Regions from separate parts of the Hydrogenophaga pseudoflava genome, predicted to be linked through region 4. Evidence: predicted binding sites of a transcription regulator. Region 4 holds the regulator's gene; each other region holds the start of a gene.

Region 1 (4,446 bases), 1.6 Mb from region 4:
CGGCCAGGACAGGGCACCGGGCACCGCCGCGTCCAGCAGGGCCGGGTTGTGGCAGTACACGCAGCGCCACGGACAGCCCTGCAGGAACACCACGGCCGCCAGCCGGCCGGGGAAGTCGATCCCGGTCAGCCGCGTCAGCCCGCCGATGCGCAGGGCGTCGGCCCCGCGCCGCACCGCATCCGACGCCTCAGGCGGCACGGCCGGGTTCGGCAAAGAAGCGCCGCTCGGCGTGTTCGCCCTGCTTGCCCCGGTTGAAGCTGCTCACCGGCCGGTGGTAGCCCATGACGCGGGTCCAGACCTCGCAGGGCTGGCGTTCGTCGTCGCGCAGGGCGACGTCCTGGGCAAGGGCGGGGACGGTGGCGGGTGTGGATGCGTTCATGGTGGTTTCCTTGTGGGGTGGTAGGAAGACGGTGTGTCAGGCCGCCTGCAGCTGGCGTTTGGCGGCCAGTTTCTCGGCGTCGCATTTCGGGCAGAACGGGTGTTCGCCGGCCAGGTAGCCGTGGGTGGGACAGATGGAGAAGGTGGGCGTGACGGTGATGTAGGGCAGGCGGAAGTTCGTCAGCGCCCGCTGCACCAGGGCGCGGCAGGCGTCGCCGCTGCTCAGGCGCTCGCCCATGTACAGGTGCAGCACGGTGCCGCCGGTGTACTTGCGCTGCAGCGGGGCCTGGCGCTCCAGCGCCTCGAACGTGTCGTCGGTGAAGCCCACCGGCAGCTGCGACGAGTTGGTGTAGTAGGGCTGCTCGGGTGTGCCGGCCTGCAGGATGCCGGGCCAGCGCTTGCGGTCTTCGCGCGCGAAGCGGTAGGTGGTGCCCTCGGCCGGGGTGGCCTCCAGGTTGTAGAGGTGGCCGGTCTCTTCTTGGAACGCGACGATGCGCGCACGCACGTGGTCGAGGAAGCGCAGCGCGAAGGCGTGGCCCTCGTCGGTGGTGATGTCGTGCGCGTCGCCGCTGAAGTTGCGCACCATCTCGTTGATGCCGTTCACCCCCAGGGTGCTGAAGTGGTTGCGCAGCGTGCCCAGGTAACGTTTGGTGTAGGGGAACAGGCCCTGGTCCATGAGGCGCTGGATCAGCTTGCGCTTGGTCTCCAGGCTCTGTTTGCCCAGTTCCAGCAGGCGGTCCAGCGCGGCCAGCAGGCCGGCCTCGTCACCTGCGTGCAGGTGGCCCAGGCGCGCGCAGTTCACCGTGACCACGCCCAGGCTGCCGGTCTGCTCGGCGCTGCCGAACAGGCCGTTGCCGCGCTTGAGCAGTTCGCGCAAATCCAGCTGCAGGCGGCAGCACATGGAGCGCACCATGTTCGGCTGCAGCTCGGAGTTGATGAAGTTCTGGAAGTAGGGCAAGCCGTACTTGGCCGTCATGTCGAACAGGCGCCGCGCGTTCTCGCTCTCCCAGGGGAAGTCGGGCGTGATGTTGTAGGTGGGAATGGGGAAGGTGAACACGCGGCCCTTGGCGTCGCCCGTGGTCATGACGTCGATGTAGGCGCGGTTGATCAGGTCCATCTCGGCCTGCAGCTCGCCGTAGCAGAACGGCATTTCCACACCGGCGATCACGGGCACCTGCTCGCGCAGGTCTTCGGGACAGACCCAGTCGAAGGTGAGGTTGGTGAACGGCGTCTGTGTGCCCCAGCGCGAGGGCACGTTGAGGTTGTAGACCAGCTCCTGGATGCACTGACGCACGGCCGCGTAGCCCATGCGGTCCTGTCGCACGTAGGGCGCCAGGTAGGTGTCGAAGGAGGAGAAGGCCTGCGCGCCCGCCCACTCGTTCTGCAGCGTGCCCAGGAAGTTGACGATCTGCCCGACCGCCGACGAGAGGTGCTTCGGCGGACCCGACTCCACCTTGCCCGGCACACCGTTGAGGCCCTCGTTGAGCAGGGTGCGCAGCGACCAGCCCGCGCAGTAGCCGCTGAGCATGTCGAGGTCGTGGATGTGGATGTCGCCGTCGCGGTGGGCTGCGCCGATCTCGGGCGTGTAGACGTGCGAGAGCCAGTAGTTGGCCGTGACCTTGCCGGCCACGTTGAGGATCAGGCCACCCAGCGAATAGCCCTGGTTGGCGTTGGCGTTGACGCGCCAGTCGGCGCGCGTGAGGTACTCGTTGACCGAGGCCTCGACGTCCACCAGGGTCTGGCGGTCGCTGCGCAGCTGGGCGTGCTGCTCGCGGTAGACGATGTAGCCGCGCGCCGTGCGCAGGTGGTTGGCCGCGATCAGGGTCTGCTCGACCACGTCCTGGATCTGCTCGATGGTCGGCGCCGCGCCATTGAAGCGGTGACCCAGCACCTTGACCACCTGCGCGCACAGCAGCTGCGCCTCGGCCCCGTCGAATTCCCCGCTGGCCTGCCCCGCGCGCGCCAGCGCGGAGCGGATCTTGTCGGCGTTGAAAGCCTCCCGAAGCCCCGAGCGCTTGAGCACCTCGCGCGGCCAGCTGGACACCATCGAATCGTTCATGCGAATCCTCCTTGGACACTACCTATGGTGTCTAAGGTACCCACCAAACACCATAGGTAGTTTGATTTGCCGCAAAGTCGGCTGCATCAGAAGGCCATCGCCAGCCCCTTTTTTCGCTCCGAAACGGCTTGACCTGCATCAAGCCCGTGACCGACCGGGGCCGGTGTGTCGCCCAGGTGCGGACGGCGCCCCGCAGCCGGGCGAACAATCCCGCCATGGACTTCGAACACAGCCCCCGCGCACAGGCGCTGCTGCGCCAGCTGGACCAGTTCCTGCTGACCTATGTGTTGCCGCACAACGCGGCCTGGCACCAGGCGGTGCAGGACGGGCAGTACCCGCCGCCCTTCCTGGAAGACCTCAAGACGCTGGCGAAAGAGGAAGGGCTGTGGAACCTGTTCCTGCCCGGCCTGCGCGCCGACGAGCCGGGCACGCGCCTGGCCAACCTCGACTACGCGCCGCTGGCCGAGGCCATGGGCAAAGTCAGCTGGGCGGCCGAGGTGTTCAACTGCAGCGCGCCCGACACCGGCAACATGGAACTGCTGCACCGCTTCGCCACCCCGTCGCAGCGCGAACACTGGCTGATGCCGCTGCTGCACGGCGAGATCCGCTCGGCGTTTGCGATGTCCGAGCCCGACGTGGCCTCGTCCGACCCGACCAATCTGCAGACCACCGTGCGGCGCGAAAGCGGCGAGCTGGTGATCAGCGGCCGCAAGTGGTTCATCACCGGCGTGGCGCACCCGGCCTGCCGGCTGCTGATCGTGATGGCGCGCAACGCCGACGGGGACGACGACGCCAGTGAGGATGCCCACCACCAGCACAGCATGGTGCTGGTGCCCATGGGCACGCCGGGGCTGGAGGTGGTGCGCAACATCCCGGTGGTGCACCACCACGCGCCCGAAGGCCATTGCGAAATTGTGCTGCGCGGCGTGCGCGTGCCGGCCGACCACCTGCTGGGCGACTGGGGCCACGGCTTCGCGATGGCGCAGGCGCGGCTCGGCCCCGGCCGGGTGCACCACTGCATGCGCACCATCGGCCAGTGCGAGCTGGCGCTGGCCCTGGCCACCGAGCGCGCGCTGGAGCGGCGCAGCTTCGGCCACCACCTGGCCGACTACGCCAACGTGCAGGAATGGATTGCGCACTCGCGCATCGAGATCGACCAGGCGCGTCTGCTGGTGCTGCGCTGCGCCTGGCTGCTGGACCACCCCGAACAGGCCGAGCCGCCCGCCGTGCGCGCGCAGGTCGCGGCGATCAAGGTGGTGGCCGCCGGCTTGCAGACCCGCGTGGTGGACCGCGCGATGCAGGTCTTCGGCGCCATGGGCCTGTCGCCCGACACGCCGCTGGCGCAGTTCTGGACCTGGGGCCGCGCCCTGCACCTGCTCGACGGCCCGGACGAGGTGCACCTGCGCAGCGTGGCGCGGCACGAGTTCGCGCAGGCGCGCGAGCGGCTGGGCTCGCTGTCGGCCTACTTCACGACGCCGGAGCAGATGCGCACGCCACCGAGGCTGTAACCGCGCCGGTGTTCAGCGGTCCACCTGGCCCGGCAGCGACAGGTCGCCCGACGCGACCTTGAACACCTGGGCCACACACAGCAGCGGGGCGTGCACGCTGGCGTTCACGCGCAGGGCCGCGGTCACGCCGTCAAACTTGGCGGCCTGCAGCGCCGACACGTTGTCGAAGGGCACGCGCACGCTCACGCTGCCGCGCGCGAACGAGGGACTCCAGCCGGGGCTGTCGATCAGCAGCGGCAGACCCGGCCAGGTCTTGGGCAGGCGCGGCCGGCTGCCTTCGGGGATGTCGACCACCTTGAGCGCGCCCTTGCCACAGGCCTCGTCCGGCTGCAGCACCACCCAGTGCGAGTGCCACACGCCGCCGTCGTTCTTCAGGTGACCGTCGCCGTTTTCGTCGAACAGCGGCGTGTCGTCGAAGTCGGGGTGGGCGGTGACGGCAAAGGCCAGGATGCCGGCCTGGGGCTCGAAGCCGACCTCAGCCGGGTCCAGGCTGGTGGGCCA
Region 2 (4,446 bases), 1.6 Mb from region 4:
CTGGCTTTCCGCAGCAGCAAAGGCACCTTCATCGAGTGTCCGCTGGGTGCCTGCACCAGCGGGAAGCTCGGCGAGGCGTTCCGCCGGGCGATCCGGGAAACCCACGTGCGCGGCCGGCCCTTCATCTGGTTTGCGAGCAATGCGTTCAGCACCAGCCCGGGCTGGCTGGCCGCCTTCCAGGCGACCTACAACGCCGTCGCGGCCGAAGGGCTGTGGCGGCCCGAGGACGCGATTGCCATCGTGAACTACGACGGCGTGTATCCCAAGCTGCCGGAAACCCTGGGCGGCGGTGTTGCCGCCGACACGTCGATGGGGCTGGCCTACTGGGCGCTCCAGCAGCGCGCCGCTGCCACCCCCTGACCGCGCCGCGCCCGGGGGGCGGCCGAAGCCCTTGTCAGGCCGGCGTCATGCCGTGCCGGCGCTTGAGGTCGGCGGTCTGCGGGCTGGCCAGGAAGTCAAGGAAGCCTTGCACGGCCCCGGCCTGGGTGCTCACGGTGGCGCGGGCCGCCGAGAAGGTGGTGACGATCTGCACGGCCTCGGGCAGACCGCCGATCACGTCGATGCCCGGAACCCCCGTCATTTCGCTGAGCTGCTGGAAGCCCAGCGCAACCTCGCCTTTGGCGATCAGCGACGCCACCGAGGTGCCTGGCGGCGGCGTGACGATGCGCGGTGCGATCTGCTGCGCAATGCCCCAGCGCTCGAACAGCTTCGCCAGTTGCACACCGCTGGGACCGGTGGAGTAGCCGAGCGTGGGCGCGGCCAGCACCGCGGCCTTGAGCGCGGCTTCGGTGGCGATGTCCGGGTGCGGGGTGCCGGCCGGCACGGCCACGGCCACGGCCGAACGGACCATGTCGGTGCGGCTGTCGGCCGCCACGTGGCCGCTGGCGGCCAGCTTCTCGATCGCGTCCGAGGCCAGGGCCACGATGTCGAAGGCCTCGCCGGCCACGACGCGTTTGGCCGCGTCGACGCCGCCGACCGAAGTGACGGCGACCATGGTGTCCGGCTGTTGCGCCGAATACGCGGCCACCAGGTCGGCCAGCAGGGCCTTGGTGGCCATGGAAGAGATCAGGTTCAGGGAAGTGGTCGGCATGGCGGCAAAGGGCTCGTGGGCGGAGCCCGCCAGCGTATCAAAGCCACTCTCGTCTGACCCGTGTCCGCGCGTTCTTTCTGTTATCAGGCCACGGCATGGACCGGCGCGGCCGCCGCCGTGACCGGGGGCGCTGAGGGCACCAGCTGCGCGCGCACCGACACCACCCCGCCGACCATGATCAGCGCCGGCGGGCGCACCTGGTGGCGCAGCGCCAGCGCGGGCAGCTCGGCCAGCGTGCCGGTGATGCAGCGTTCGTCGGGCAGGGTGGCCTTCTCGACCAGTGCGGCTGGCGTCTGCGGCGACAGGCCGTGGGCGATCAGCTGGCGGCAGATCTCGGGCAGGTTGTTCACCCCCATGTAGAGCACCACGGTCTGGCGCGGGCGCGCGAGCATGGCCCAGTCCATGTCCAGGCCCTGGCCGTCGCGCAGGTGGCCGGTGGCCAGCACGAGGGAACAGGCGTGGTCGCGGTGGGTCAGCGGAATGCCGACCGAGGCCGCAGCACCCTGAGCGGCCGTGAGGCCGGGGACCACGGTGAACGGAATGCCCTCGGCCGCCAGGGCCTGGGCCTCTTCGCCGCCGCGGCCGAAGATGTAGCCGTCGCCGCCCTTGAGCCGCAGCAGTGAGCGGCCGCTGCGCGCCAGTTGCACCATGAGTTCGATGATCGAGGCCTGGGGCAGGGTGTGGCGCGAGCTTTCCTTGCCGACATAGATGCGCTCGGCGTCGGGGCTCAGGTGTTCCAGCACCGCCGGGCTGACCAGGTGGTCGTACAGCACCAGCCGCGCCGCCTGCAGGGCCTTCACCGCCTTCACCGTCAGCAGATCCGGGTCGCCCGGGCCTGCGCCCACCAGCGTCACCGTGCCCGGAGGCGCTGCGCAGCCATCGGCATCGGCGGTCCGCGCGGGGGTGATCAGGTTGACCAGGTTCATGACTCGCTCCGTCGTGGGATGGCGGCCCGGCTGCATCGCCGGGACGTCCGTTGTTGTGAGGCCCATTGTTCGGACGCGACGGAGGACCGTCCTTGAACCAGTTCAAGGACAACGCCTGTGACCGGGCAGAGCATGTGCCTGCTCGCATCGGCCATGGACAGCAGCCGGGCGAGCGGGCACAGCGCCCCACCAGGGACGGCCACTTCAAACGCTGCTCCACGACGGAGAGAGAACATCATGAGATCCCGCACCACGATTCGCCTGACGATGCTGGCGATGGCGGCACTGATCGGCACCGGCGCGTTCGCGCAGGCGGCTGCAGACAAGAAGCTCAGCCCGGCGGAAGCCAACTACCAGGCCGGCGGATCGCCGCTGGTCAACGAGCCGATGTACCAGGCGACCAATCCCAAGGCGCCGCCGATGACGCAGGCCGAGTTCGACACCGCACGCAAGATTTACTTCGAGCGCTGCGCCGGCTGCCACGGCGTGCTGCGCAAGGGCGCCACCGGCAAACCGCTGACACCCGACATCACCATCGGCAAGGGCACGGACTACCTCAAGGTGTTCATCGCCTACGGCTCCCCGGCCGGCATGCCCAACTGGCAGACCAGCGGCGAGATGAGCGAGAAGGAAGTGGACCTGATGGCGCGCTACATCCAGCACGACGCGCCCACGCCGCCCGAATACAGCCTGGCCGACATGAAGGCCACCTGGAAGGTGATCGTCCCGCCCGAGAAGCGGCCGACGAAGAAGATGAACAACTACAACATCACCAACATCTTCAGCACCACGCTGCGGGACACGGGCGAGGTGGCGTTGATCGATGGCGACACCAAGCAGATCATCAACGTCGTCAAGACCGGCTACGCGGTGCACATCTCGCGCCTGTCGGCTTCGGGTCGCTACCTGTTCGTGATCGGTCGCGACGCCAAGATCAACATGATCGACCTGTGGATGGAAAAACCCGACAACGTGGCCGAGATCCGCACCGGGCTGGAAGCACGCTCGGTCGAGACCAGCAAGTTCAAGGGCTTTGAAGACAAGTACGCGATCGCCGGGTCCTACTGGCCGCCCCAGTTCGTGATCATGAACGGCGACACGCTGGAGCCGCTGAAGATCGTGGCCACCCGAGGCAACACGGTCGACACGCAGGAGTACCACCCCGAGCCGCGCGTGGCCTCCATCGTGGGCAGCCACTACAAGCCCGAGTTCGTGGTGAACGTGAAGGAAACCGGCCAGACCCTGCTGGTGGACTACTCCAACATCGACGCGCTCAAGGTCACCACCATCGGCACCGCGCGCTTCCTGCACGACGGCGGCCTGGACTCGACCAAGCGCTACTTCATGGTGGCGGCCAACAACAGCAACAAGATCGCGGCGGTGGACCTGAAAGAGGGCAAGCTGACCAAGCTGATCGACGTGGGCAAGATCCCGCACCCGGGCCGTGGCGCCAACTTCGTGCACCCGACCTACGGGCCCGTATGGTCCACCGGCCACCTGGGCGACGAGACCATCTCGCTGATCGGCACCGACCCGGTCAAGCACCCCAAGAATGCCTGGAAGGTGGTGCAGACCCTCAAGGGCCAGGGCGGCGGCGCGCTGTTCATCAAGAGCCACCCGAAGAGCAGGCACCTGTACTCGGACACCCCGCTCAACCCCGATCCGAAGATCTCGCAATCGGTCGCGGTGTACGACATCGACAACCTGGAGAAGGGCTACACCGTGCTGCCGATCGCCGAGTGGGCGGGCATCAAGGACGACGGCGCCAAGCGCGTCGTGCAGCCCGAGTTCAACCGTGCCGGCGACGAGGTCTGGTTCTCGGTGTGGAGCGCCAAGAACAAGGAGAGCGCGCTGGTGATCGTGGACGACAAGACGCTCAAGCTCAAGGCTGTGATCAAGGACCCGCGCCTGATCACGCCGACAGGGCACTTCAACGTGCACAACACCCAACATGATGTCTATTGACTCCCCCCTGCGCCGAAGGAAGTGACGCCCCCCTGCGCCGCTTCGCGGCTTCCCCCCGGAGGGGGGACGGCGCGAGTGGCCTGGCAAAGCCAGTTCCACCGCGCCCTCGGTGAAGTCACTTCGTCTTCGTTGTTTTTCTTCTGGAGAACTTCATGAGAGTGTTTGTTTCTGCTGTAGCGGCTGCTGTGCTTGCGCTGGGTTCCGGCGCTGCCTTCGCCGACGGCGAGGCGGCCATGAACAAGGCCGGGTGCATGGCCTGCCATGCCAAGGACAAGAAGCTGGTCGGTCCTTCGTTCAAGGACATTGCGGCCAAGTACAAGGGCCAGGATGTCACGGCCAAGCTGTTCGACAAGGTGCGCAAGGGCGGGTCCGGCGTGTTCGGCCCCATCCCCATGTCGCCCAACGGGCCCGACAAGATCGCCGACCCCGACCTCAAGGACGCCATCGCGGTGATCCTCAAGTCCT
Region 3 (4,446 bases), 1.6 Mb from region 4:
GGTGCGGTGGGAAAGCGGTAGATGTCCACGACCTGCACATCCCTCCCCAGCAGGGGGCGCAGATGCTGTGCAAGTTCCAGCGCCTTGAGCGAGTTGCACCCGAGCTCGAAGAAGTTGCCGCTTCTGTCCAGCTCTCCGGCGCCAAGCACGTGCACAAGGGCCTTGGTGATGACGGCTTCGATGTGGGCGCTGCCCGCGCCGGCGATGCTTGATGACGGATCGTCTGGAAAGTCCGGCTGCAAGCCATGCGCTTCCATCGAACCGGACGGCGCGTGGTGAGGTGTTGCGCTCAGAACCTGGGCGGCCACGCCCATGGCCGTCGCTCCTTCCGGCACGTCGGTGTAGACCATGCAGTTGGCTCCGATCGTCGCTCCGGCGCCGATGCGCAAGTCGGGCAGGATGCTGGCGTTGGAGCCCACGTACGCCCGGTCCCCGAGCGTCACCCGGGCATTGATCACGGCGTTGGGCGCAACCACGCAGCCTCGGCCGATGCGGGCGCCGTGACCGGCCACCGCTCCGATCAGCAGCACGGACGCTGGTCCGATGCGGGCTTCGGCACCAACGGACGCATGCGGGTAGATGGTCACGTCCGATGCCACCTCTGCTCCGAACAGGTCGACACCGGGGTGGATCAGCGAGGTGAACGGAATGCCGTACTGCCCGATTTTTTCCTGTGCCCGGGCGCGCCCATCGGTGGTGCGGGTGACCAGGTTCACGACCTCGGAGCAGTTGGCATCCACACCGGCCAGATGGCTGATCGGTCCTGCGACCTCCAGGCCGAGACGCGTCGTGCCGTGCTTGGACGGGTCGTCGTCGAGCAGCACGATCCTCTGCCAGCGCGGAGATGTGCGGTTGACGGTCAGTGCCAGACGAATGCCCTCGCCATTGCCCACGCCACAAAGGAAAAGAGCGTCTTTCATGGCGCTCTCACGCGCGCGAGCAGACGGGCTCAAGGGGGACCGCCCCGGATTCCGGCCGCACACGCTCGGCGGCGCCCGTCATCCAGTCCGTGCAGGTCTTGCAGCGCTCGGGCAGGGCGTCAAAACTGCGTGCCAGATGAAGATCCCGATAGCCACCCAGGCGGGCCCAGAGATCGCTCAGAGACGCGTGCCACGCGTTGCCTTCGCCTTCCTCGCCCTCGGTGTCGCCCGGGCAGCGCGGAATCCGTCCATCCCAGAAGACATGCATCATCGTGATCGCCCATGGGCAGGGGATCCGGTTTTCAGGCGTGATGGCCAGGCCCGTATCGAACTTGCCGCCCCAGCTGAGCTGACGGCGGACCTTGACGACCGCATTGCGCTCCAGCCAGTGCGCCTTGTATGCATCGACTTCAGATGCGTTGTCGTCCATCACGATGAACTGCGTCTGGATCGCGACCGGCAGACCGCGCGCATCGCGGCGGGCCAGCAGCCGCTCGGCGTTGGCGTAGACCACGTCCCGGTTGGCTTTCACCCGGTATTTTTCGAAGGACTGCTTGGAGAACCCGTCGATGCCGAAGACCACCAGGTGCACGCCCGAATCCAGCAAGGCATCGTCCAGCTCCGGTGTGAGCAACATGCCGTTGGTGTTGACATTGAGCGACTGGAGGCCGACGGATCGGCCGTAGCTCAGGCAGCGAAACAGCAGTGCGGGTTCGAGCAACGGCTCACCGCAGAAAGAGAACCAGCACTCGGTGTCTGGCGCCGTCGCAGCGATCTCGTCGGCGCACTTCTTCCAGAGCTCGAAGGGCATCACGCCTTTGGGGCGCTTCATGTTCGGGTGGTGGCACATCGAACACGCCAGATTGCACTCGGCGCACAGCTCGACGGCAAACTTCTTCGGGAACGGAAACCGCCGGAGCGTTCTTGCGATGTTTTCAAGATCAGCATGGGCCATGGCGTTCTCCTAGATCAGGAAGGCGGGGCCTTGGTGGCGAAACCGACCAAGTCCGCGAACGTTAGTGGTGGCCGATCGGCCCGCTGTTGATCTGGCTCAATGGCCCATGGCTTGATCTGACTCAAGCCGGATCAGGTCTGGCGCCTCACCGTTTGCCAGACGAAGCCCGCGCGACGTCAGCGGTACAGCTCCTGCACCGCCTGCTCGTACAGGCCGGTCAGCTGGTCCATGACCTCGTACATGCGTTCGCTAGTGGTGGCCACCGTCTGCAGGGCATCGCCCTGGCCGGGCTTGCGCAGGGCCTGGTCGAAGAACAGCCACTGGCCGCGCGCCAGTTCCAGCTGCTGGCGGATCGACGGGGTGGACAGGGGGGCGCTGGCCAGATAGGTCAGGCCCTCGTCGAACTCGCGCCGGGCGGCCTCCAGCTGCTGCGCCTGGCCGGCCGCCGCGGTGCCGCCGGCGGCCTGCAGGAAGTGGGCGCGGGCGGCGCGCTGGGACAGCATGCGCTGGCGTCCGGCCACGTTGACCACCCGGGCGCCGCTCTGCTTGCTCTGTTTCTCGAACGCGGTGGTGAGCTCGTCGGCGGACTTGAGCATGTCGTCGGCCGAGCGCACCACGTCGTCGATGCGGGGCGGCGCTCCGCTGCCGGCCGTGAGCACGAGCAAGCGCTCGGCATGGCCCTGCAGGCGCGGCATCAGGGGCTGGGTGTCGGCGCTCAGGGGCTGGCGTCTCAGCTCGTCCAGGCTGCTCCCGATCAGCTGGCGGCACTGGCGCATGACATCGCTGGCGCGCTCGGGCAGCACGCCCAGGGTGGACTGGACGTGCAGCTTGGCCACGCGCTGCGACAGTGCGCGCAGGCGGCCGGCGCGGTTGATGGCGGTGCCCAGCGGCAGTGCCGGGCCGGACGGGGTGTTTTGGGTGTGGCCGGTGCCGGCGAGCAGCGAGGTGCCCAGCAGGGCCAGAAGGTGACGGCGTTGCATGGTTCGTTCAGGTGTTGGTCGGAAAACGTCAGAGCCCCAGGCCCTCGGCCAGCGCGTCCATGCGCGCGGTGACGGCCGGGTCCATGTGCATCGTGCGGCCCCATTCGCGGCTGGTCTCGCCGGGCCACTTGTTGGTCGCGTCCAGGCCCATCTTGCTGCCCAGGCCGCTGACGGGCGAGGCGAAGTCGAGGTAGTCGATGGGTGTGTGTTCGATGGTGAAGCTGTCGCGCGCCGGGTCCATGCGCGTGCTCATGGCCCAGACCACGTCCTTCCAATCGCGCACGTCGATGTCCTCGTCCACCACGACGATGAACTTGGTGTACATGAACTGGCGCAGGTGGCTCCAGACGCCCATCATCACGCGCCGCGCGTGGCCGGCGTAGGCCTTGCGGATGCTGACCACGGCCATGCGGTAGCTGCAGGCCTCGGGCGGTAGGTAAAAGTCCACGATCTCGGGGAACTGGCGCTGCAGCAGCGGGATGAAGAGCTCGTTCATCGCCACGCCCAGCACGGCGGGTTCGTCGGGTGGTTTGCCGGTGTAGGTGGAGTGGTAGATCGCGTCGCGCCGGCGTGTGATGCGCTCGACCGTGAACACCGGGAACTCGGCGCGTTCGTTGTAGTAGCCGGTGTGGTCACCGTACGGGCCTTCGAGCGCGTGCTGATAGCCGCTGGGGTGGGCCGGGTCGGGGTGGATGTGGCCTTCGAGCACGATCTCGGCCGTGGCCGGCACGCGCAGCGGCACGCCGATGGCGGGCGCCACCTCGGTGCGCGCGCCGCGCAGCAGGCCGGCGAACTGGTACTCGCTCAGGCTGTCGGGCACGGGGGTGACGGCGCCGAGGATGGTGGCCGGGTCGGCGCCGATGGCGACGGCCACCGGGTAGGGCTGGCCGGGGTGCAGGCGGCCGTGTTCGCGGAAGTCCTGCGCGCCGCCGCGGTGCGCCAGCCAGCGCATGATGAGCTGGTTGCGCGAGAGCAGCTGCTGGCGGTAGATGCCCAGGTTCTGCCGCGGCTTGTGCGGCCCCTGGGTGATGACCAGGCCCCAGGTGATCAGCGGCGCCACGTCGCCCGGCCAGCAGTGCTGGATCGGCAGTTGCGCCAGGTCCACGTCCTCGCCCTCGATCACCACGGCCTGGCAGGGCGCGTGCCGTACTTCGCGCGGGCTCATGTGCCAGAGCGATTTGACGAGATCGCCCAGGCCGGCCATCTCGCGCAGGCCGCGCGGCGCCTCGGGCTCTTTCAGCCGCGCCAGCACCTCGCCGAAGCGGCGCAGATCGCCCACGTCGGCCACGCCCATGGCACGCGCCACGCGCGCGGTGGTGCCGAACAGGTTGGCCAGCACCGGCATGGTGTGGCCGGTGGGGTTTTCAAACAGCAGGGCCGGGCCGCCGGCGCGCAGCACGCGGTCGCACAGCGCGGTCATCTCCAGCTGCGGCGACACCGGTTCGCGCACGCGCCTGAGTTCGCCCGCGGCTTCGAGTTGCGCGACGAAATCGCGCAGGTCCCTGTAGGTCATGCCGGTTCGGCTTCCAGCCCCGCCCAACGCTCGCTCAGCGTGTGCGGTACATCCAGCAGGTCGAGCACGCGTGCCACG
Region 4 (4,446 bases):
CCCGGTCCTGGTCGACCTGCAGGTTTTTGTCGAAAACCATGGCAATGGCGCGAACCAGATACCAGCCCGATGGCGTCACCTCCACACCTGAGTCGTCGATGCGAACCAGTCCGTGTTCGGCATAGCCAGCCAGTACCTCCAACTCGCGCGCAAAGTAGCTCTTGCAGTCGATCAAGTGCCCCAGGTTGATCGATTCGAACTGAAGCTGACCCTGACACATCAGCGACATGATCACGGAGCGGCGCAGCAGGTCGTCCCTGGTCAGTGCCAGCCCGCGCACGATCGGCAGCCGGCCCTGGTCCAGCGCATCGTAGTACTCCTCGATCGTCTTGGCGTTCTGGCTGTAGGTCGCGCCGATGCGGCCGATGGCCGAGACACCCAAAGCGATCAGGTCGCAATCCGGCTGCGTGCTGTAGCCCTGGAAATTCCGGTGCAGGCGCCCTTGACGCTTGGCCACCGCCAGCGCATCCGTGGGCAGCGCAAAGTGATCCATGCCGACATAGACATACCCCGCATCACTCATGGCATCCAGCGAAGCCGACAGCATCGACAGCTTGTCTCCCGCGCTGGGCAGTTCGGCAGCGACGATTCGCCGTTGCGGCTTGAAACGCGCCGGAAGATGCGCGTAGGCATACAGCGCGATGCGGTCGGGGCGCAACTGGTTGACTTGGGCAAGCGTACGGGCAAACGACTCAGGGGTCTGCAGCGGCAGCCCATAAATGAGGTCCACGTTGACCGACTCAAACCCGATCTTGCGGGCTGTCTCGACCAGTGCGAACACCTGTTCGGCCGGCTGCACCCGGTGCACCGCTTTCTGAACAGCAGGATCGAAATCCTGGACACCGAAACTCAGGCGGTTGAACCCCAGCCTGGCCAGGGTCTGCAAACGCTGGTCCGTCACGGTGCGGGGGTCGACCTCAATGGAGTACTCGCCTCCGGGCACGAGAGTGAAGTTGCGCCGGATCATCGTCAGCAGATCTTCCAGCTCGGCGTCGGACAGGAAGGTCGGCGTCCCTCCTCCCAGATGCAGCTGGGACACGGCATGCCCCTTGCCGAAATGCTGCACCTGCAACTCCACCTCACGCGACAGATACCGCAGGTACTCCGCAGCCCTCTCGTGGTGCTTGGTAATGACCTTGTTGCAGGCACAGTAGTAGCAAACGGACTCGCAGAAAGGAATATGGACGTACAGCGACAACGGCAGCGCGAGCGAGCCTGCCCGACGCTGTTCCAGCGCCTGGATGTAGTCGCTCTCCGTGAACGCTTCTACAAAGCGGTCCGCGGTGGGGTACGAGGTGTAGCGGGGCCCCGGGATGTCGAATCGCTTGAGCAATTCGTCTGAAATGGCGTGACTCACAAACAATTCTCCAGTTCTCAGCGCGAATGTGCACCAAGGCAGAAATCGCACCCTTGATCAAGATCAAGGGCCGTCCAAGCCCCGGGTTTTCCCCCATGCGTGCAACGAGGATGAGCGCGCCCGCCTTGCTGGCACTTGTGGCCATGCGTTAAGCTTCGGGAGAAATCTGGAAGATTTATGGACATTCACAGCATCAAAGTCGCCTGTTCCAGCTGCAACCTTCGGGAGTTGTGTTTGCCAATGGGCCTCAATCCCGAGGAAATGGGCAAGCTGGACACCGTGATCTCCACGCGCAGGAGGATCAAGCGGGGAACCGCGCTGTTCAACACCGGCGACAAGTTCACTTCGCTCTACGCAGTGCGCTCGGGCTTCTTCAAAACCTGCGTGACCACGGCCGATGGGCGAGACCAGGTCACCGGCTTCCAGATGACCGGAGAAATCATCGGCATGGACGGCATCGTCAGCGACCGCCATTCCTGCGACGCGATTGCGCTTGAGGACGCCGAGGTCTGTGTGATGCCGTTTGACCAGGTCGAGGAACTCTCGCGGGAGTTCACCACACTGCAACACCATGTCCACAAGATCATGAGCCGGGAAATCGTCCGCGATCACAGTGTCATGCTGCTGCTGGGCAGCATGCGTGCCGAGGAACGTCTCGCAGCGTTCCTTCTCAATCTCGTCCAGCGTCTGCATGCACGAGGTTTCTCGCAGTCAGAGCTCATCCTTCGGATGACCCGGGAGGAGATTGGAAGTTACCTGGGCATGAAGCTCGAGACCGTGAGCAGGACTTTCTCGAAGTTCGTTGAGGAAGGCACCATCGAAGTCAAACAACGCTACGTACACATCAAGAACACCGATGCACTCAAGCAGATCGTGAACCCTCAGAGCTGCCGTTGAGTCTGGGCGTTTGAACGAAAGAAACCCCGCTTGGGCCCAAGGCCTGAGCGGGGTTTCTCTTTGTGTGCAATCCGAGGGTTAGCCGCACCCGCCGTTGCGGGCGCAGTCCCGGGGGCGCTCCGCTTCGGGAACCGGGCAGCGGTTGACTTCGAACGGAGACATGGACAACAGGGTGGTCAGCGCGCTCGATGCCATGGTGACGCCCCAGAACACAAAGAACGCCAAGGTGTAGATGGCTTGGCGAGACAACTCCAGGGGGCTGCCGAACCAATGGAGATCACCAGGGTCGACCATGGCGAAAACAACCATCTCAAGCACAGCAGCCACCAGAAAGGCAGGCCAGGCTATCCACATCCACCGCTGAGCATTCATGATGCGTCTCCTTCACTCCTGTGTTGTCACATCCGGCGGTGTGGCGTCCTACTTGGAGGGTGCCGCCGGGACGACGGGAGAGGCGGCGTGATTGCGGGCCTGATGGGCCGGCTGCAACTTGGCCATCGCATCGACCTTGGCCTGCCCTTCCAGCCGCTGAGCCGCCGCAAGATCCCTTTCGTAGTCGGACTTGTTGAGCACAGGGTCCGGATTCTTCACCGCGATGACCACGGTGACCAAGCCGGCAACGATCACCAGCAAAGGACCTCCCACCACCATCCACATGTGCGGGACTTTCCACCAGGGCGTGCTTGGCGCGCGGTCGACTGGACGAGGTATTGCTGACATGACTTGTTCCATAAGGCGTGTAATTTCAGTTTAGCGCGGAACGATGAAGACCGCCTTCTCCACCACCTCGGACGCATCAGCGGCGGTGGACCGGACGGTGAACCGTATCGGGTGCGACCCGGCGGGCGCGGCGTTGGGCGGGAGCTGCACCCGCACGGCGGCGGAACGCACTTCCGTGGAAAGCACTTCCACCTCGGTTTCCGACGCGATCATCACGCCCTCAAGACCGTCGACGCTGATCTGGTAGCGCTGCGGCGACTCGGTCGCATTCATGATCTGCAGGCGGAACACGTTTTCGATGCGCCCCTGCTCCACCATGCGCGCCAGCGCGCCACGGTCGCGAATCACATCAACTTTCAGCGGCGTGCGCAGGAAGAGGCTGACAAACACAGCCAGGGTGATGACCGCCAGAACGCTGGAGTAGACGAGCACCCTGGGACGGAAAGCGTGACGGACCATCTGCTCACGGGTCCAGCCCTTGGCCATGCCGTTCTGCGTCGAGTACTTGACCAGTCCCCGCGGATAGCCCACCTTGTCCATCACCTCATCACAGACATCAATGCAGGCACCACAGCCAATGCATTCGTACTGCAGTCCATTGCGGATATCGATGCCCGTTGGACAGACCTGCACGCAAAGCGTGCAGTCGACGCAAGCCCCAAGGCCCAGGGCCTTGGGGTCGGCTTTCTTCGAACGTGCTCCGCGCGGCTCCCCACGCGCCTTGTCGTAGGTCACGATCATCGTGTCCTTGTCGAACATGGCGCTCTGGAAGCGGGCGTAGGGACACATGTACTTGCAGACCTGCTCGCGCATGAAGCCCGCGTTGCCGTAGGTCGCGAAGCCGTAGAAGAAGATCCAGAAGGTCTGCCAGGGCCCCAGTGAAGCGGCCAGGCTCAGACTCGCCAGTTCCCGGATGGGTGTGAAGTAGCCAACGAACGTGAAGCCGGTCCAGAGGGCGAACAGGACCCACAGGGCGTGTTTGAGCGAACGCTTGCCGAACTTGCGGGCGTCCAGGCTCGATTCGTCCAGCCGGATCCGCGCCGACCGGTCCCCCTCCACCTTCTTCTCGATCCACAGAAAGATCTCGGTGTAGACGGTCTGGGGGCAGGCATAGCCGCACCAGAGGCGACCGGCGACCGCAGTGAACAGGAACAGCGCCAGCGCGGAGATGACCAGCAGTCCTGTCAGGTAGATGAAGTCCTGCGGGTAAAGGACCAGACCAAAAATATAGAAGCGGCGCGCTTCGAGATCGAAGAGCACCGCTTGGCGGGCGTTCCACTCCAGCCAGGGCAATCCGTAAAAGATGATCTGGGTGAACCAGACCAGCGCCCAGCGCCACTTTGAGAACAACCCGGACACCGAACGGGGATGGATCTTCTTTCGCGAGGCGTAGAGGGAAACCATCACCTCATCGTCCTCCGGGACACCTTTCGGCGTCTCGGGAACGATGGGAATCACGGGAGGCTTAACGG

The links. Region 4 encodes FNR, which switches genes on or off when oxygen is low (the NO sensors DNR and NnrR bind a similar motif). Its sites were predicted from a motif close to TTGATNNNNATCAA; they were not measured.
Region 1: HPF_RS22580 (ribonucleoside triphosphate reductase) is a predicted target of FNR. The motif match lies at 2,566-2,579, and genes of this name have one in related genera.
Region 2: cobA (uroporphyrinogen-III C-methyltransferase) is a predicted target of FNR. The motif match lies at 2,109-2,122, and genes of this name have one in related genera.
Region 3: HPF_RS22560 (radical SAM/SPASM domain-containing protein) is a predicted target of FNR. The motif match lies at 1,987-2,000, and genes of this name have one in related genera.

What each region holds. Positions count from the first base shown of each region.
Region 1 covers NZ_CP037867.1:4,697,560-4,702,005, forward strand. The annotation lists gene HPF_RS22570 (anaerobic ribonucleoside-triphosphate reductase activating protein) at 1-198, opposite strand, end outside; gene nrdD (anaerobic ribonucleoside-triphosphate reductase) at 188-379, opposite strand; gene HPF_RS22580 (ribonucleoside triphosphate reductase) at 416-2,437, opposite strand; gene HPF_RS22585 (acyl-CoA dehydrogenase family protein) at 2,653-3,945, shown strand; gene HPF_RS22590 (hypothetical protein) at 3,958-4,446, opposite strand, start outside.
Region 2 covers NZ_CP037867.1:1,490,062-1,494,507, forward strand. The annotation lists gene HPF_RS07320 (hypothetical protein) at 1-360, shown strand, start outside; gene HPF_RS07325 (substrate-binding domain-containing protein) at 395-1,090, opposite strand; gene cobA (uroporphyrinogen-III C-methyltransferase) at 1,174-2,016, opposite strand; gene HPF_RS07335 (cytochrome D1 domain-containing protein) at 2,284-3,981, shown strand; gene HPF_RS07340 (c-type cytochrome) at 4,134-4,446, shown strand, end outside.
Region 3 covers NZ_CP037867.1:4,692,490-4,696,935, reverse strand. The annotation lists gene HPF_RS22565 (phosphopantetheine-binding protein) at 1-920, opposite strand, end outside; gene HPF_RS22560 (radical SAM/SPASM domain-containing protein) at 928-1,875, opposite strand; gene HPF_RS22555 (type IV pili methyl-accepting chemotaxis transducer N-terminal domain-containing protein) at 2,052-2,855, opposite strand; gene ubiD (4-hydroxy-3-polyprenylbenzoate decarboxylase) at 2,884-4,368, opposite strand; gene HPF_RS22545 (UbiX family flavin prenyltransferase) at 4,365-4,446, opposite strand, start outside.
Region 4 covers NZ_CP037867.1:3,128,201-3,132,646, forward strand. The annotation lists gene hemN (oxygen-independent coproporphyrinogen III oxidase) at 1-1,357, opposite strand, end outside; gene fnr (fumarate/nitrate reduction transcriptional regulator Fnr) at 1,535-2,254, shown strand; gene HPF_RS14975 (hypothetical protein) at 2,333-2,626, opposite strand; gene HPF_RS14980 (FixH family protein) at 2,675-2,911, opposite strand; gene ccoG (cytochrome c oxidase accessory protein CcoG) at 3,005-4,378, opposite strand.